DNA from 3 places in the Methylobacterium durans genome. Region 1 is predicted to be linked to each of the others. Evidence: predicted binding sites of a transcription regulator. Region 1 holds the regulator's gene; each other region holds the start of a gene.
What was found. The regulator LexA, encoded in region 1, represses DNA repair genes until DNA is damaged. The targets are predictions, from matches to a motif close to TGTTCNNNNTGTGTTCNG.
Positions count from the first base shown of each region.

Region 1 (6,315 bases):
GTCGATGTAGGTGATCTTCGACTCGCAGGAGGCGGTCGAGGTGAAGCCCGGATCGAAGGTGAAGACGCCGGTCTTCGCGTGAAGCTTGCCGATATCGATGACGCTGGGCCCGATCGTCCCGGTCTTGACCGGCAACTCGATCTGCTTGTCGTCCACGGTGATCGTGCTGGATGCGCTCATGGAGGCGTGGACCTTTCCTGGCAACGTGGCGCCGTCCCGGGCGGCGGCTGAGCCGGAGGCCCGGGTCCGGTGCGGAACGGCAGCATTGCTGCAGTTGCTCACAGGACCATCGGGTTAGCGGATCAGCCGAGCGCCATCAACGGGGCGGGTGACATCCGCCGGGGAACGGCAAGCGAAATCCGGGCCGGAGCCCCTATGCCGCAGGCGCGGCGCTCAGGCTCCCGGGAGCTGGTCGCGCAGGCGCCCGAGGCTCTCGTCGCGGCCGAGCACGGCCATGACGTCGAAGAGCGGCGGCGAGGTCGTGCGGCCCGTGAGGGCGGCCCGCAGGGGTTGCGCGACCTGTCCGAGCTTCAGGCCCTGGATCTCCGCGAAGGCCCGGACGGCGCCCTCGGTCGAGGCCGCACTCCACTCGGCGAGCGCTTCCAGCGCCGGCAGCACGGCGGCGAGACGCGCGCGGCCGTCGTCGCCGAGCAGAGCCTTCGCTTTGTCATCGAGGACGAGCGGGCGCTGCGCGTAGAGGTAGTAAGCGCTGTCGAGGAGATCGACGAGCGTCTTGGCCCGCTCCTTCAGCCCCGGCATCGCCGCGGCGAGGCGTCGGCGCAGCTCCGGCGCGAGCGGCGTCGAGAGGCCGCGCGCAGCCCCGATGCTCGGCACGATGGTCTCGATGGCATCGACGAGGGCTGCGTCTTCAGAGCCGCGGATGTAGAGGCCGTTCAAGTTCTCGAGCTTGGCGAAGTCGAAGCGCGCGGGCGAGCGGCCGATCGCCTTGAGGTCGAAGGCCGCGATCATCTCCTCCGTCGAGAACACCTCCTGGTCGCCGTGGCTCCATCCGAGCCGGACGAGGTAGTTGCGGAGCGCCGCCGGCAGGTACCCGAGGTCGCGGTAGGCATCGACGCCGAGCGCCCCGTGGCGCTTGGAGAGCTTCGCCCCATCCGCCCCGTGGATCAGCGGGATATGCGCCATGCTCGGCATGTCCCAGCCGAGCGCCTGGTAGATCTGCCCCTGGCGCGCGGCGTTGGTGAGGTGGTCGTCGCCGCGGATCACCTGGGTCACGCCCATGTCATGGTCGTCGACGACGACGGCGAGCATGTAGGTCGGGTTGCCGTCCGAGCGCAGCAGGACGAGATCGTCGAGATCCCGGTTCTGCCAGACGACGCGGCCCTGCACCGCGTCCTCCACTACGGTCTCGCCCTCGGTCGGCGCGCGCAGGCGGATCACCGGCTTCACGCCCTCCGGGGCCTCCGAGGGATCGCGGTCGCGCCAGCGCCCGTCGTAGCGCAGCGGACGCCCCTCGGCCCGGGCGTTCTCGCGCATCTGCGTGAGTTCCTCGGGCGTGGCGTAGCAGCGATAGGCGCGGCCGGACGCGAGCAGGCTCTCGGCGACCTCCCGATGCCGCGCGGCGCGGGCGTACTGGTAGATGACGTCGCCGTCCCAATCGAGGCCAAGCCAGCGCATCCCGTCGAGGATCGCGTCGATCGCCCCTTGCGTCGATCGCTCGCGGTCCGTGTCCTCGATGCGCAGCAGCATCCGGCCGCCGTGCCGGCGCGCGTAGAGCCAGTTGAACAGGGCGGTGCGGGCGCCGCCGATATGCAGGTAGCCCGTGGGCGAGGGTGCGAAACGCGTGACGACGGCAGAGGACATCGGGCCGGCTGATGTTCGAGTGGACGGGCGGGCGACGTTCGGGCGGGAAGGATCGACCGGCCCGGCCGCGGGCCTGTAGCATGCGCGGACGGACGCGTTAAGAAATCGTCGCACGGGGCGGACTTTCCAATCCCGCGCGCGGACGGTGCGGCAAGCGATGGCGCAGGGGGCGGCAGGGAAGGGGACCCTCGCGATCCGCGCGGCCGGCCGCCTGCCCCCTCTCGGCCTCTGGGTGTCGGCAACGCGCGGCTGGCTCGCGGCGGAACTGGCGCAGGAGGCCGGGCAGCGGCGCTTGTTCCCCTGGCTCGCGGTCGCCTTCGGCGGGGGCATCCTCGCCTATTTCTCTCTCACGGGCGGTGAGCCGGCGCTCTGGGCTGCCCCGATCGCCGCGGCTCTGTGCCTCGCGCTGACGCCCCTCCTCGGAGCGCGGCCCGCCGGACTCGCCCTGGTGCTCGCCCTCGCCGCCGCGCTCCTGGGCTTCGGGGCGGCGGCGTGGCGCGTGGCGCGGGTCTCGGGCCCGATCCTGGCGCGGACGAGCATTGCGCCGCTGACCGGGCTGATCGAGGCCCTCGACGAGCGGGAGGAGGGGGCGCGGCTGATCGTCCGTCTGGCGAGCTTCGGGAGCCTGCCGCCCGAGGCGCGGCCCCTGCGCGTGCGCGTGACCTACCGGACGCAGCAGGCGCTCAAGCCCGGCGATTTCATCGCGGCCAAGGCCCGCCTGCTGCCGCCCCCGGAACCGGCCCGCCCGGGCGGCTACGATTTCGGGCGCGACGCCTTCTTCCGCGGCATCGGCGCCGTGGGTTCCCTTCTCGGGGCGATCGAGGTGCGGCCGGCGCCCGAGCCGGTGCCGCCGGCCCTGCGCCTCTCGGCCGCCATCGACGGGGCGCGCAACGCGCTGACGCGGCGCATCACCGACGCGAATGGCGGGCAGGCGGGCGCCGTCGCGGCGGCGCTGGTGACGGGCAAGCGCGGGCTCATCGCGCCCGAGACGAACGACGTGCTGCGGGCCGCCGGGATCTACCATGTCGTCTCGATCTCCGGCCTCCACATGGTGCTGGCCGCCGGGGTCGTGTTCTGGCTGGTGCGCTCCGCGCTGGCGCTCGTCCCGCATCTCGCCCTGCTGTGGCCGATCAAGAAGATCGCCGCCGGTTTCGCGATGACGGGCGTCACCGCCTATTGCGCGTTCTCCGGCTGGGACGTCGCCGCCGAGCGGGCTCTCATCATGACCCTGATCATGCTCGGCGCCATCCTGGTCGATCGGCCGGCGTTGAACATGCGCAACCTCGCGCTGGCGGCCTTCGTGGCGCTCGCGCGCGAGCCGGAGGCCCTGCTCGGCCCGAGCTTCCAGATGTCGTTCGGGGCAGTGGCGGGGCTGACCGCCTGCGCGCGCTTCATCGATGGCCGGTTGTTGCGGCGTGCAGGCGACGGCCTTGCGGGGCGTGCGATCGGCCTCGCATCGACGGCCGTCTTCGGTACTCTGCTCACCACGCTGGTGGCGCAGATCGCGACGGCGCCCTTCGCCACCTTCCATTTCCAGACGATCCAGCCCTTCGGCCTCGTCGGCAACGCGCTGACCTTGCCCCTCGTCTCGCTGGCCGTGATGCCAGCCGCCGTGCTCGGCATCCTCGCCTACCCGTTTGCCCTCGATCAGCCGGTCTGGTGGCTGATGGGGCAGGCGGTCCGCGGGATGCTCGCGATCTCCGGCTGGATCGGTGGCTTCGGGCAGGCCACGATCGTGGTGCCGGCCTTCGGGGTCGGCGGCCTGGCTCTGCTGACCCTCGGCCTCCTCGTCGCGGTCCTGCCCGTCTCGCGCCTGCGCCGGATCGCGATCGTCCCGGTCGCGCTCGGGCTCCTCACGGCGGCAGCGCCCGAGCGCCACGACATCTTCATCGACCGGGAGGGCCGGGGAGCGGCGGTTCGGGGGGGCAGCGGCCGCCTCATTGCCCTCGGCCGGCCCTCGTCCTTCGTCCTCGAACAGTGGCTGAAGGCGGACGGCGACGCGCGCAGAGCCTCCGAGGCCGGGGAAGGGGCAACCTGCGACCGGCTCGGCTGCACCTTGAGGGCGTTCGACGGGCGGCAGGTCGCGCTCGCGCGTGACAAGCGGGCGCTGCCCGAGGATTGCGCGCGGGCGGACATCCTCATCACCCCGCACAGCGCCCCGGCGGGCTGCGCGGCCGGCCTCGTCATCGATCGCGCCGCGCTCGCGCGCTCGGGCGCCGTGGCGATCCGCCTGGACGCATCGGGCCCAGTGGTCTCCGGCGCCCGTGAGACCGCACGCTCGCTGCCGTGGCGGCCCCTCGCGTCACGTCCGGCTCAGCCGAGCCCCGCCGTCCTGCGGCAACGTCCCGATGAGGCCGCCTCCGAGGAAGCGGACGCGGCGCCGGAGTCCGGAGCCGAATCCCTTCAGTAGCGACGCACGAGGCTGACGAGGCGGCCCTGGATGCGGACCCGGTCGGGCCCGAGCACGCGGGTCTCGTAGGCCGGGTTCGCGGCTTCGAGTGCGATGGAGGAGCCGCGGCGGCGCAGGCGCTTCAGCGTCGCCTCCTCGTCGTCGATCAGCGCCACGATGATGTCGCCGGTATTGGCCGTGTCCTGCTTGCGGATCACGACGAGGTCGCCGTCGAGGATGCCGGCCTCGACCATCGAATCGCCGCGCACTTCGAGCGCGTAATGCTCGCCGCCCGCCAGGAAGTCCGGCGAGAGCGTGATGGACGCGCTCTGGTTCTGGATCGCCGAGATCGGCGTGCCGGCCGCGATCCGCCCCATCACGGGGATGGTCAGGGCGCGCCCGTTCTCGTCGGTCGCCTGCGTCATCGGCATCTTGGCGGCCGGTGCCCGCGCGCGCCCGCCCTCGACGACGCTCGGCGTGAAGCGGCGCACCTCGCTGCCCGTGCCGGTGGCGGCCTGACCCAGGCTCTCCGGCATGCGGATCACCTCGATCGCCCGGGCCCGGTTCGGCAGACGGCGGAGGAACCCGCGCTCCTCGAGTGCGGTGATGAGCCGATGGATGCCGGATTTCGATTTGAGGTCGAGGGCATCCTTCATCTCGTCGAAGGACGGGGGGACGCCGCTCTCGCGCATCCGCTGCTGGATGAAACGGAGCAGATCCAGCTGTTTACGCGTCAGCATGGGGCAGACTCATCTCTCGGAGGCGACGCGGCGTGCGGTCGCGGAAACAAAGCGCGAACAGGTTAAACGTTCCGCAAGTGTTCCGCAAGCGCAGCTTGGCGATACTGATGAGATCAGAGAATGCCCCGGTCGAGCCGGATGATGCGGCAGGATTCGCCGGCCTCGGCCGCGGGCGCGTGCGGCGGGCGGACGAGGAGCGCCTCGGCCTGACCGAGAACCGAGAGCATCGACGAATCCTGTCGCGTCTCGGGATGTGCGACGGGGAGCCGGTCGGGCGCGGTGTCGAGGCGCGCCCGCATGTAGTCGGCCCGGCCGTCGTTTCGCGGAAGCGCGCGCCCGAGGATCGCCGGCTCGCTGCGGTCGGCGCCGGCCCGCGGATCGCCGAGGAGCGCGCGGATCGCCGGCACCACGAAGAGCATCCCGCAGACGATGGCCGAGACCGGGTTGCCGGGCAGCCCGATCACCAGCATCTCGCCGAGCCGGCCGTGCATCAGCGGCTTGCCGGGTCGCAGCGCGACGCGCCAGAAGCCGAGCTCCAGCCCCTCGCGGGCGAGCGCCGATTGGACAAGATCGTGATCGCCGACGGAGGCGCCGCCGAGCGTCACGAAGAGGTCGGCGCGGGCCTCCCGCGCGCGGCGGATCGCGTCCTCCAGCGCCGGCAGGCTATCGCCCGCGATGCCGAGGTCGATCGGCTCGGCGCCCGCGGCGCGGGCGAGCGCGGCGAGCGCGAGCGCGTTCGAGGCGACGATCTGGTCCCAGGCCGCCGGCGCCCCCGGCGCCACCAGCTCGTCGCCGGTGGCGAGGATGGCGACGCGGGGTCGACGGCGCACCGAAACCTCCCCGTGACCCGCCGCCGCCGCCAGCGCGAGGCGGCGCGCGTCGAGGCTGTCGCCGGCCTGGAGCAGCGCTTCGCCCGCGCGGAAATCGAGCCCGGCGGGGCGCACGAAGCGGCCGGCCGCCACGCGCTCCCGCGCGATCACGCTGTCGCCCTCGGCCTCCGCATCCTCCTGGATCAGGATCGCGTCCGCGCCCTCCGGCACGGGCGCGCCCGTGAAGATGCGCACGGCCTCCCCCGGACCGATCCGGCCGGCATGACCGTGGCCCGCCGCGCTCGTGCCGACGAGACGCAGCCGGGCCGGGACGCTGTCGAGGTCGGCGGCGCGCACGGCGTAGCCGTCCATCGCGGAGGCCGGGAAGGGCGGCTGGGTGCGCTGCGCCGCCACCGGCTCCGCGAGGGTTCGCCCGGCGGCGGCCGCGATCCCGGCGCGCTCGGCCTCGACGGGCCGGGCCACGCTCGCGAGGATGCGTTCCAGCGCCTCCGCGACGGGCAGGAGCCCGCTCACGCGCCGGCCTCCGCGTCCGCGC
Region 1 covers NZ_CP029550.1:3,658,755-3,665,069, forward strand. Annotated here, with positions in the region: gene gltA (citrate synthase) at 1-180, opposite strand, end outside; gene gltX (glutamate--tRNA ligase) at 394-1,821, opposite strand; gene DK389_RS16735 (ComEC/Rec2 family competence protein) at 1,979-4,231, shown strand; gene lexA (transcriptional repressor LexA) at 4,225-4,950, opposite strand; gene DK389_RS16745 (molybdopterin molybdotransferase MoeA) at 5,064-6,293, opposite strand; gene moaC (cyclic pyranopterin monophosphate synthase MoaC) at 6,290-6,315, opposite strand, start outside.

Region 2 (6,315 bases), 1.8 Mb from region 1:
CCGCAGGGCCTCCAGCGGCGCGTCGAGGGTGAGCGTCACGCCTGTCGGCGGGTAGGCGAGGCGCACCTGCGCCCCGAGCCCGTCCGCGAGGCTGCGCTCGATCAGGCGGGAGCCGAAGCCGCGCCGGCTCGGGGCCCGCACGGGCGGGCCGCCGACCTCCTCCCAGCGGAAGCTGAGCCGCGGCTCCGCCCCGTTCGCCAGCTGCTCCCACCCCACCGCGACGTGCCCCTCCGGCGTCGAGAGGGCGCCGTACTTCGCCGCGTTGGTGCCGAGTTCGTGCAGGACGAGGGCGACCGAGAGGGCGGATTTCGGACCGAGCATCACGTCTGGCCCCGAGAGCCGGAACCGCGCGGCGTCGCCGTGGCCGTGGAGGCGGGCCGTGCCCTCGACGAGCGTGCGCAGGCTCGCCTCGCTCCAGCTGCCCTGGAGCAGGAGGTCGTGGGCCTGGGCAAGCGCCAGGAGGCGCGCCGTCACCACCTCGCGGGCCTCGGCCAGGGTCGCTTCCCCGCGCAGGGTCTGCAGGCAGATCGCCTGGACCAGCGTGAGCGTGTTCTTCACCCGGTGGGCGAGTTCCAGCATCAGCAGGCGCTGGCGCTCCTCGGCGAGCTTGCGGTCGGTGATGTCGACGGAGGCGCCCGCGAAGCGGACCGGCCGCCCGGTCCCGTCCCGCACGAGGCGCCCGCGGGCCAGGATCCAGCGCACGCCGCCCTCCGGCTGGAGGATGCGGTACTCGCACGAGAACTCGTCGGCGCCGGCGAAGGTGCGGTCGAGGGCCGCCTGGAAGGCCGGCACGTCGTCCGGGTGGAAGTTCTTGACGTAGGCGGCGAGCGGCGCGCCGCTTGCGGCCGCCTCGGGATCGACCGTGTAGATGCGGGCGAAGTTCGCGTCGGCGTAGACGAGGTCGGCGACGAGGTCCCAGTCCCAGGTGCCGATCATGCCGGCGGCGCCGAGCGCGAGGTTGAGGCGCTCCTGGCTCGCGGCGAGGCGCTGCTCGGCCTCCGCCTTCTCCCGGCGCAGCCGCTCCTGCGCGAGCGCGGCCTCGATCGCCTCGCCGAGGAGCTCGCGGAAATGGCCGGCGACGTCCTTCAGGACGTAGTCGGCGGCGCCGGCCTTGAGGGCCGCGACGGCGATCCGCAGATCGTCCGAGCCGGTGACGTAGATCACGGGCGGCGGCGCCGGCAGGGCGCGGATGCGCGCGAGGATGTCGAGGCCGGTCTCGCCGGGCAGGTGATGGTCGAGGGCGACGGCGTCGATACCGCCCTCCGCGATGCGGGCGAGCCCGGCGCTGCCGTCGCCCGCGTGCTCCACGGCGCAGTCGCGCGCCCGCAGCGCCCGCGCCACGAGGCGGACGAGCCCGGCATCGTCGTCGATGTAGAGGATACGCAGGGCCACCGCGGGCTTCAGTCTCCATCGGCAAGCCGGACGGCCGGGCACGCGCGATGCCGATTCCTCGCACGCCATTGAAGCCGCAAAAGGGCAGCCGGATCAGGGGGTCTCGGGCACCTGCATCACCGAGAAGAACAGGCCGAGCTGGCGGATCGCGTTGGCGAATCCCTCGTAGTTCACGGGCTTCGTCACGTAGACGTTGCAGCCGAGATCGTAGCAGCGCTGGATCTCCCGCTGGTCGTCGGTGGTGGTGAGCACCACCACGGGCGAGCGGCGCAGGTGCTCGTTGCCCTTCACCTTGGCCAGGATGTCGATGCCCGTCATGTCCGGAAGGTTGAGATCGAGCAGGATGAGCAGCGAGCGCCCGGCCTGGACCCGGCCCGAGCCGTCCGGCCCGAGCAGGTAGGCCAGCGCCGCGGTGCCGTCGCGGAAGGCCGTGATCTCGTTGTTGACGCCGGCGCGGCGGATGTTGCGCTCGATCAGGCGGGCATGCCCCTCGTCGTCCTCGATCATCACGATGTGGACGGGGTTCACGCCGCGCTCCCTCGATTCCGGGTCGGGCAAGTCTTGGGCGGGCAAGTCGGGGTCGGGCAAGTCTTGGTCATGCATGGGACTTCCGCGATCCGGGCCGGCCTCCTGTATCAGGATCGGGAAGCGGCGCAAATGCGGCCCGACCTACGGCACGGGCACGACCCTCACCCGGTCGGCTTGCGCCGACTCGACCTCTCCCGGACGGGAGAGGTGGGGCGCATCCGAACCGGGGCGGTCCTACTCCGCCGCCGGCAGGTTGAGGGAGAGGAGCCGCGCCGTGCGGGCCCGCGCGCCGGAGCGCGTCTCGGCCTCGGCCGCGCCGAGCTGGCGGCGGGCGTCGCCGATCGCGGCATGGACCGCATCGACGGCGAGGATGAGGGCGCTCACCGTCCGGTTGTCGATCGTGCGCTCGCGGGCGTAGCGGACCACGTCGGCCACGAGCTCGTCCGTCTCGATCGCGATGGCGTCGAGCTCGGGCGCGCTCGTCGCGGCCCGCACCTCCCGCAGGATGTCGAGGAGCCGGTCGAGCACCACGTCGATCCGCTCGCGGCGCTTGCGGGCCAGCCGCTGGCCGAGCCACGCGATGCCGGAGCCGATCGTGCCGCCGAAGAAGGCGAACAGGTAGATGTAATCCTCGTAGCGGTCGAGGAAGGTCTGCTGCTCGCGCTCGAAATAATCGACCGCGCCGGGGTGGTTCGGCAGCCGGGCCGAGGTCGCCGCGACGGTCGTGTCGAAGTCGGGCGCCTTCATCAGCTTGGCGATCGGCGCCGAGGCCGCGAGCTTGGAGCGCCACTCGAACAGGTGCTGGGTGGCGGAGGCCACGGCGACGCGGCTGACCGCGCCGCGCGCCATCAGCCGGTAGGAGGCGCCCACCGTCTTCACCTCCTCGTCCGGGCGCTTCGGCCGGCCGCCGAAGGTGCCGGCGGGAATCGTGACCGCCTGCAATTCGGGGAAGCGCGTCAGGATCGCCTCGCCGTCCGGCACCGAGACGAGGTCGATCTTGCGGTCGGGCGCTCCGAGCTCGACCGCGCGCACCGTCTGGCCCGCGACCTTCGAGGCCGGGTTGGCGATGACGGCCACCGCATCGACCCGCTTCTCGGCGATGGCCGCGGTGACCTCGGAGGGCTTCAGCTGCACGAGGGCGACCCGGCCGGGGTTCAGCTCGGGCTCGGCATTCTCGACGCTCGCGGTGGCGAGGTCGTAGAAGGCGAGCAGGTTCGTCAGGAAGGGCAGGTCGGCGTTGTGGCGCACCACGATGCCGAGGCGCTTGCGGGCGAGATCGGGGAAGCTGTCGATCTCGCTGGCCTCGGGGGCGGCGATGACGAGGGCCTCGTCGTGCAGGATCGCCAGCGTCAGCCCGTTCTCCGGCATGTGGACGTCGGGCCGCACCACGGCGAGGTCGGCCTTGCCCGCCTGGAGCGCGGCGGCGCTGTCGCGCACGTCGTCGTAGGGGACGATCTTGAGGCGCACGTCCTCGCGGCCGCGGGCCAGCGCGTTGGCGTAGGCCTCCATCAGGGCGGCCTCGGCGCCGTCGCGGGGCCGACCGCGACGCTGAGGGTGGTGGGGCGCGACAGGTAGACGACGGCCGCCGCGGTGGCGGCGAGCCCGAGGGCGAGCAGGACGAGGAGCCACTCGCGTCTCACGAGGAGCGCGGGCAGCGCGGCCCGCTTCCCTCTGCGTTTCGTGCTTTCCATGACCCAGTCATGAATCGTAATCCTGTCCGAAAGGTGAAGAACCGGTGACTCCGCCAAACGTTGCGCCGCCTCAAAATCGTGATGCAAGGCCCGCGCCGCCGGTGACGGCGGCCTGGCTCGAGCGGGCGGCCCTCCATTATCTCGAGCGCTACAGCGCCTCGACCGAGATGCTGCGCCGGACCCTGCGGCGGCGCGTCGAGAAGCGTACCCGCGCCCGCGGCGAGGCGGCCGAGACCTTCGCGCCGATGGTCGAGGAGACCGTGGCGCGCGCCGCCCGCGCCGGCCTCGTGGACGATGCCCGCTTCACCGCCGCCCGCCTCGCGACGCTCCGCCGCCGCGGCGCCTCGGCGCGGGGCGCGGCCGCCAAGCTCGCCGCCAAGGGCGTCCCCCGCGACACGATCGCGGCGGCGATGGAGGCCGAGCGCGAGGCCGCCTCCGAGGGCGAGCCGGAGGGGGTGGAGGAGGAGGCCGCGCGCGCCTACGCCAAGCGCCGCCGCCTCGGGCCCTTCCGGCGGCCGGACGCCCGGGCGGCCCATCGCGACCGGGACCTCGCCGCGCTCGCCCGGGCGGGCTTTCCCTACGACCTCGCCCGCCGGATCGTCGATGCGGAGGAGGAGCCGGGGAGGACGCCGCCTGAGAACGGTCGCGGGCGCTGGATTTCGGCCAAGGCCGCTCCACCTCGGGATGGCAGCCGGGCCATCTTCGTCCCGCGCATCCCGCGCGGCGCCCGCCACGACAGGACATCCCGATGATCAACCGCAAGGCGCACGCCGTCTGGCAGGGCAACGGCAAGGAGGGGAAGGGCCGCATCACGACCGGGTCGGGCGTGCTCTCGGACCAGCCCTACGGCTTCAACACCCGCTTCGAGGACAAGCCCGGCACCAACCCCGAGGAGCTGATCGCGGCCGCGCATGCGGGCTGCTTCACGATGGCGCTCGCCTTCCAGCTCCAGGAAGCGGGCCTCGCCGCCACCGAGATGACGACGGAATCGGTCGTGACGCTGGAGAAGGACGGCGCCGGGTTCAAGGTGACGAAGTCGGCCCTCACGCTGACCGCCACGATCCCCGGCATCGACCAGGCGAAATTCGACGAACTCGCCCACGCCGCCGAGACCGGCTGCCCGATCTCGAAGGTGCTGAACGCCGAGATCACCCTCAAGGCCACGCTGAATCAGGGCTGAGCCGCCCGACCTCTCCCGTCCGGGAGAGGTCGAGTCGGTGTCAGCCGACCGGGTGAGGGGTGCGACCTGTCCGGAGGGACCTGTATCCCTCACCCCAACCCTTCCCGAACGGGAGAGGGGGCCGCCTGTGGCGGGGTGCGGCGCCACGGCGCGGGACGGCGCCGCCCCGCTCCTTGAACAAACCGCGAACGAACGGCATCTTGTCCCGCATGGACGAGACGCTTGCCAAGAAGCTGCGCATCCTGGCCGATGCCGCGAAGTACGATGCCTCCTGCGCCTCGTCCGGAGCGCCCAAGCGGGCGGCGGGCAAGGACGGGCTCGGGTCCACGACGGGCGCCGGCATCTGCCACGCCTACACGCCGGACGGGCGCTGCATCTCGCTCCTGAAGATCCTGCTGACCAATTACTGCCTGTTCGACTGCGCCTATTGCGTGAACCGCCGCTCCTCGAACGTGCGCCGGGCGAAGTTCTCCGTCGACGAGGTCGTGACGCTCACGGTCGAGTTCTACAAGCGCAACTATATCGAGGGCTTGTTCCTCTCGTCCGGCATCATCAAGTCGCCGGACCACACGATGGAACTCCTGACCCGCGTCGCGAAGAAGCTCCGCCGCGAGCACGGCTTCCGCGGCTACATCCACCTGAAGTCGATTCCCGAGGCGAGCCCGTGGCTGATCGAGGAGGCGGGCCTCTACGCCGACCGTCTCTCGATCAACCTCGAACTGCCGACCGAGGCGAGCCTGGAGCGCCTCGCGCCCGAGAAGGACGGCGCCTCGATCCAGGGCGCGATGGAGCAGATCGGCAGCCGCATCACCGAGGCCAAGGCCGAGCGCCGCCGCTTCTCGCCGGCCGGCCAGTCGACGCAGGTGATCGTGGGCGCGGATTCGACCTCCGACGAGGCGCTGATCCGCAAGAGCGCCCATCTCTACGGCACGTTCGGCCTGAAGCGCGTCTACTACTCGGCCTTCAGCCCGATTCCCGACGGCTCGACCATCCTGCCCCTGAAGGCGCCCCCGCTCCAGCGCGAGCACCGGCTCTACCAAGCGGACTGGCTGATCCGGTACTACGAATTCAGCCCCGACGACGTGGCCGAGGCGACCGAGGGCGGGATGTTTCCCCTCGACGTCGATCCGAAGCTCGCCTGGGCGCTGAAGAACCGGCACCATTTCCCCGTCGACGTGAACCGGGCCGACCGGGAGATGTTGCTGCGGGTGCCCGGCCTCGGGGCACGGGCGGTGGACAAGATCGTCAAGGCGCGCCGCCACACGAGCCTGCGCCTCGACGACGTCGCCCGTCTCACCTCGGGCCTAAAGCGCGCCCGCCCCTTCCTGATCGCGGCCGATTACCGCCCGACCGCGCTGACCGACCGCCTCGACCTGCGCGCGCGCCTCGTGGAGCCCGCCGCGCAGCTGAGCCTGTTCTGAGATGGCCGGGCCGGAACCGCGACGGACCCCCTCTCCCGTCCGGGGGAGGGCCGGGGTGAGGGACATCGGTGCATCCGGAGCGCTCGCCCCCCTCACCCTGCCC
Region 2 covers NZ_CP029550.1:1,899,456-1,905,770, reverse strand. Annotated here, with positions in the region: gene DK389_RS08820 (sensor histidine kinase) at 1-1,392, opposite strand, end outside; gene DK389_RS08815 (response regulator) at 1,486-1,899, opposite strand; partial or broken gene DK389_RS08810 (TAXI family TRAP transporter solute-binding subunit) at 2,155-3,560, opposite strand; gene DK389_RS08805 (RecX family transcriptional regulator) at 3,713-4,363, shown strand; gene DK389_RS08800 (OsmC family protein) at 4,360-4,791, shown strand; gene DK389_RS08795 (putative DNA modification/repair radical SAM protein) at 5,001-6,212, shown strand; gene DK389_RS08790 (UdgX family uracil-DNA binding protein) at 6,310-6,315, shown strand, end outside.
Region 2: a site for LexA is predicted at 4,965-4,982, ahead of DK389_RS08795 (putative DNA modification/repair radical SAM protein). Genes of this name have one in related genera too.

Region 3 (6,315 bases), 480 kb from region 1:
GATCGTCCATGCCGTCGAGACCCGGGTCAGCCCGTAGCGCCACCCTGTGCACGGCCGCCCTGCTTCTCACCACCCCGGCCTGGGCGACGGAGTGCGCGGTCCGGATCGATCTTGCAAAGCCCCTTTCTCTCGCGACCGTGACGGGGCCGGACCGGGTCAACTTCCTCAAATCCGGCGAGGCGGATGCGGCCTGCCCGAGCCTGGCGCCCGCCTGCCGGGAGAGAGCCTATCTGGTGGCTGGCAATCCGGTGGTGGTGAGCGGGACGAGCGGGGCCTTCGCCTGCGCGACCTATCTCGGCGCCAAGGGCGCGACGCGCTCCGGCTGGCTGCCGCGCGCCGCGCTCACGGAGTCGCCGGCGGCGGCACCGGATCTCGATGCCTGGACCGGCCGCTGGACGAGCGGGCCCGAGCAGACCATCGCGATCCGGCGCTCCGGCCAGTCCCTGACGGTGGAGGGCGATGCCACCTACGGTGCGCAGGACCCCGACCGGGTCAGGCGCGGCGCCGTCAACATGGGCTCCTTCTCGGTCACGATCCGGCCGGAAGGATCGGCCCTGGTGTTCACGGACGGGGAGCAGGGCGTGATCGGCGCCTACGACGCGGAGGAATTCTCCTGCAGCGTCCGGATGCGCCTGCTGCCGCCGATCCTGGCCGTGGAGAGCAACAGCGCCTGCGGCGGCATGAACGTGAGCTTCTCGGGGCTCTATCGACGCGGCGATTGAGGGCGGATCCCGGCTCCTCGCGCCCCGGCCCGCCGTCAGGCCCGGCCGTGCATCTGCGCCTCGCGTTCGATCGCTTCCGCCTCGTTCGCCTCCGCCTTCGCCTCGCCGCGGGTGCGCCAGAGGCTGTAGGCGATGCCGGCGAAGAGCAGCACCAGGGTCACGACGAGCGATACCCACGGCGGGACATCGACCAGCTCGAACGTGTCGGCCACGACGATCTTGGCGCCGATGAAGATCAGGATGAAGGCGAGCGCGGTCTTCAGGTAGGCGAAGCGCTCCACCATCGCGGCGAGCGCGAAGTAGAGGGCGCGCAGCCCCAGGATCGCGAAGATGTTCGAGGTGTAGACCACGAAGGTGTCGGTGGTGATGGCGAAGATCGCCGGCACGCTGTCGACGGCGAAGATCACGTCGGCGCCGTTGACGAGGACGAGGGCGAGGGCGAGCGGGGTGAGCCACAGGACCGGCTTGCCGCTCTGCGGGTGAGGCTGCCGCACCACGAAGCGCTGGCCGTGCAATTCGGGCGTGATGCGCAGCCGCTTGCGCAGCCAGCGCACGGCGGCGTTGTCCTGGACGTCGCCCTCGTCCTCCTCCTTCGAGAGGAGCATCTTGAGGCCGGCATAGATCAGGAAGGCGGCAAACAGCGAGAGCACCCAGGCCGCCTGGTGGACGAGGGCGGCGCCGAGCCCGATCATCAGGCCCCGCAGCAGGATCGCGGCGAGGATACCCCAGACCAGCACCCGGTGCTGGGCGGCGCGCGGGATGCCGAGCGCCGACAGGATGACCGCGATCACGAAGACGTTGTCCATCGACAGCGACTTCTCGACGACGAGGCCGGCCACGTATTCCTGGCCCGCCTGTGGGCCGAAATACCACCAGACCCAGCCGCCGAAGATCAGGCCGAGGGTGAGGTAGAAGGCGGTGAGCCCGAGGCTCTCCTTGACGCCGATCTCGTGGTTCTTGTCGCGGTGGAGGAGGCCGAGGTCGAAGGCGAGCAGCCCGAGGATCAGGGCGTGGAAGCCGAGCCATACCCAGACCGGCTTGCCGAGCCACACGATGTACAGGAAATCGACCATCCGCCGGACCCGTGATGCTTCTTGAGGGAGAGCATCGGCTCCGACATCACGGAAGCATCAAGAATGCGTCCCGTCAGAGGGGCCCGCAGCCGATCCTGGCGAGTTGGGGACGGGGCAGGGGTGAGTCAAGGGCGGCGGTGGCAACGGCTCGACCGCCCATTCAGCGCTCTGGGGACGGATAGCAGTTGACAGCGCCGCCTCCCCGGCCCCTTCCCCATCGCATGGACACCCGTGCGGATCAGACACTCGTGATCGTCGGCGGCGGGCCGGCGGGGCTCGCGGCGGCGGAGGTTCTGGCGGAGGCCGGGCACGCCGTCACGGTCCTCGACCGGATGCCCTCGGTCGGGCGCAAGCTCCTGATCGCGGGGCGCGGCGGGCTCAACCTCACCCACAGCGAGCCGCTGCCCGCCTTCCTGGCCCGCTACCATCCGCCCGGCAGTCTCGGGCAAGCGATCGGGACCTTCCCGCCCGATTCCCTCCGGGCATGGTGCGAGGGGCTCGGCGAGCCGACCTTCGTCGGATCGAGCGGGCGTGTGTTTCCGAAAAGCTTCAAGGCCTCGCCGCTGCTGCGGGCGTGGCTCGCCCGGCTCGGCCGCCTCGGCGTGACGATCCGGACCCGGCACCGGCTGGTGGGCCTGTTGGACGGCGGCCTCGCCTTCGAGGCGCCGGAGGGGCCTCTCACCCTGCGCCCGCGCGCCGCCCTGCTGGCGCTCGGCGGGGCGAGCTGGCCGCGCCTCGGCTCGGACGGGGCCTGGGTGCCGCTCCTCGAAGGGCTCGGCGTGCCGGTCTCGGAATTGCGGCCGGCCAATGCGGGCTTCTCGGTGGCGTGGTCCAAACTGTTCCGGGAGCGTTTCGCGGGCGAGCCCCTGAAGCGCGTCGCCCTCCGCGCCGAGGGCGAGACGGTGCGGGGGGAGGCCGTGATCACGGCCGAGGGCATCGAGGGCGGGGCCGTCTACGCCCTGTCGCGGGTCCTGCGGGAGGCGATCCGGGCGCGGGGCGAGGCCCGCCTCGTCCTCGACCTGCGGCCGGACCTGACCGAAGTGGCCCTCGCCGCCCGCCTCGGGGCGGGAAGGCCTGGGCAATCCACGGCGACGCGCCTGCGCAAAGCGGCGGGACTCGCGCCCGTCGCGGCCGGATTGCTGCGGGAGGCGGCCGGCCCCGCCCTGCCCGCGGCTGCGCCGGACCTTGCCGCGCTGATCAAGGCTGCCCCCTGCGGCTCACCGCGATGCGGCCGGTCGAGCAGGCGATCTCGACGGCCGGCGGCGTCGAGGCCTCCGCCCTCGATCCGGGCTTCATGCTGCGAGCCCGGCCCGGCCTGTTCGTGGCCGGCGAGATGCTCGACTGGGAGGCTCCGACCGGCGGCTACCTCCTGCAGGGCGCCTTCGCGAGCGGGCGGGCGGCGGCGACCGGGATGCTCGACTGGCTGCGGGCGGCGTGAACCTCACAACCGCGCGCAGAAGCCGACCATGCCGGCGGCGTCGGACGGGCAGGCAGCGCTCGCCGTGCCCCCGGCGATCGGCGTGAAGACCGGGTTGCCGCCCTTCAGGCAATAGGCCGAGACGAAGACCTCGCCCGCCTCGCAGGCGAGCTTGCAGCCCTCGGGCGAACAGGATTCCGTGCGCACCGTCCGGAACGGCGCGGGGGCGGAGGTGCTGGCCGTCGAGGCCGCGGCCCCCGGTTCGCCGCGGGGACCCGGCTGGCCGGGCGCGCCCTGGGCGCCGGGCTCTCCGCGCAGGCCCGCCTCGCCCGTGGGACCGGCCTCTCCGCGCGCACCCGTCTCGCCCTTGGGACCGGCCTCTCCCTTGGGACCGGCCTCGCCCTTGGGACCGGCCTCGCCCTTGGGGCCCGTCTCGCCTTTCGCGCCAGCTTCGCCCTGCGGGCCGGCGGGCCCCTGCAGCCCCGCCATGCCCTGCGGCCCCGTCGGGCCGGGCTCGCCCTGGGGACCCGCCGGGCCTTCGGGGGCGCAATTGGCCACCACCACCTCGCGCTCGTCCTCCTCCGCCTTGAGGGTCGCCACGCAGGTCGCCGGACGATAGGGCAGCCGGAAGACGAAGCGGCCGCGCCGGTCGGCCATCACCGAGATGTCGTCGTCCATCACCACCACGGCGCCGCCCTTGCGCACGGAGCCGGAGATGCGCAGGTCCCCCGCCTCGATGCGGGCGTCGTAGACCATGATGGGCTGGCTCGGCGCCTGGGGTCGACGGGCGGCGCGCGCCGGGCGGGCGGGCGTGGCGGGCGCGGCCTGCGTCGCCGGCTGATCCAGCGGCTGGGCGAGGACGGGCGGCGTGCAGGCAAGCGGAAGCAGGCCCGCCAGGGCCGTGGCGACGCGAGCGATGCGCATGGACGTTCCCCCCGAGTGATCCGCACCCCGTTCGGGCGGGCGGGGGACATTGCCGCCCCCCGAGCGGCGGGGTCAACCCTGTCTCCGGGGCCTCCGGCCGCATCCCGAGTCCCCGCTAATCCACAGCCGTCCACACCTCTCCACAGGCCAAAGCCATGGGGGTGCACGGAAAATCGTGAGGCGTCGGAAACCGGTTGAGATTGTTCCTGTTTTGTTCTTATCGTGGCCGCACAGTCGGAGCCGGTGCAGGATGGAGCGGTCGCATGAGGAACCGGACGGAGACGCGCGCGCCGACGGCGCTCCGGAGGCCGAGCCGCCCGACAGAGCCACCCGCCACGCCGCGGCCCGCGCGGCCCTGCGCGGGATCGCGACGGCCGGATCGGAGCCGGATCGGCACGGCTCCGCCGTCCTGCCCTTCGGCGTGGGACCGGTCGACGCGCATCTTCCCGGCGGGGGCCTGCGCCTCGGCCGCGCCCACGAGATCGCCCCGATGGCCGAGGGCGACGAGCCCTGCGCCCTCGGCTTCGGCCTCGCCCTTCTCGCCCGCCGCCTCGACCGGGCAGCGGGCGAAGCCCTCCTCGTCGTCGCCCCCGGCCATCCGACGCCCTACGGGCACGGGCTCGCCGGGCTCGGGCTCGATCCGGGCCGCGTCCTCCTCCTGGAGGCGGGCAGCGACGCGGAGGTCTACCTCGCCTTGGAGGAGGCTCTGCGGGCGGGCAGCCTGCCGGCGCTCGCCGGGTTCGTCGGGGACGGCCTGTCCCTGAAGCAGGGGCGGCGCCTGCAACTCGCCGCCGAGGCCGCGGGGCCCCTCCTCCTGATCCTGCGCCCGGCCCGCGCCGAGGCGCCGAACGGCGCGGCGACCCGTTGGCGGATCGCCGCGGGCGGGGCGGCCCGGGACCGCTTCGGCTGCCTCGCCGGCCCGCGCTGGCGGGCGCATCTCGACCGCTGCCGCAACGGGCGGCCGGGCACGTGGCTGTTGGAGTGGGATCATGCCGCGCATCGTTTCGGTCTGCCTGACGCACTGGCCGGTCACCCGCCTGCGGCGCGCCTTGCGGGAGCCTGACGACGGGCTGCCAATGGCCGTCGCAGCCCTGGGATCCGGGGGCCTGCGCCTGACGGCGGTCGATGCCCGCGCCCACGCGCTCGGCCTGCGCCCAGGCGAGCCGCTCGGCCGCGTGCAGGCCCGGATCGGCACGCCGCTCAAGGTCCACCCGGCCGATCCGGAGGCCGACGCCGCCGCCCTCGTCCGGCTCTGCCTCTGGGCACAGCGCTACACGCCCCTCGTCGCTGCCTTCGGGGCGGCGGAGGGGGGCGAGGGCCTGTTCCTCGACGTGGCGGGGGCGAGCCACCTCCTCGGCGGCGAGGCGGGGCTGATGGCCGACATCGCCGGCCGCCTCGCCGCCCACGGGATTCCTGCCCGCCTCGCGCTCGCCGACACGCCCGGCGCCGCCTTCGCGCTGGCCCGCCACGGGCGGGACGGCACCGTCGTGGCGCCGGGGGCGAATGCCGTTTCCCTGCGGGCGCTGCCCGTCGAGGCGCTGCGGCTCGAACCGGAGACGGTGGCGGCGCTGAAGCGCCTCGGCCTGCGCCGGATCGGGGCCCTGGCGGACGCGGCCCGCGCGCCGCTCGCCCGCCGCTTCGGGGAGGCGCTGATCACCCGGCTCGACCAGGCGCTGGGCTTGCGCCCCGAGCCCCTCGCCCCCCTCGGCGAGGCGGTCAGCTACGGCGCGGCCCGCGGCTTCCTCGAACCGATCGGCCGGCAGGAGACGATCGTCGTGACCGCGCAGCGGCTGATGGGGGAGATCGCGCCGCGTCTCGCGGCGGACGGGCTCGGGGCCTGCGCCCTGCGCCTCAGCCTGCACCGGGTCGACGATGCCGTGCGCCGTCTCGATCTCGGCCTCGCCGAGCCGACCCGCTGCCCGGAGCATGTCGGCCGCCTGCTGCGCCTGCGCCTTGAGCGGCTCGGGCCCGAGCTCGACGCGGGCTTCGGCTTCGAGACCGTGCGCCTCGACGTGACGGGCACGGGCGCGATGCCGGCCCGACAAGGTGCTCTCGCGCGTCTCGCCGAGCCGGAGACCACCGCACTCGCCCGCCTCGCCGACGCCCTCGGCCAGCGCCTCGGCCGCCGGGTGATCCGCCTGGAGGCGCGCGAGAGCCACCTCCCGGAGCGGGCGGACGT
Region 3 covers NZ_CP029550.1:3,177,052-3,183,366, reverse strand. Annotated here, with positions in the region: gene DK389_RS14680 (hypothetical protein) at 9-722, shown strand; gene DK389_RS14675 (TerC family protein) at 758-1,795, opposite strand; partial or broken gene DK389_RS14670 (TIGR03862 family flavoprotein) at 2,017-2,946, shown strand; partial or broken gene DK389_RS35875 (NAD(P)/FAD-dependent oxidoreductase) at 2,856-3,233, shown strand; gene DK389_RS14665 (collagen-like domain-containing protein) at 3,237-4,136, opposite strand; gene DK389_RS14660 (ImuA family protein) at 4,387-5,199, shown strand; gene DK389_RS34255 (Y-family DNA polymerase) at 5,126-6,315, shown strand, end outside.
Region 3: a site for LexA is predicted at 4,338-4,355, ahead of DK389_RS14660 (ImuA family protein). Genes of this name have one in related genera too.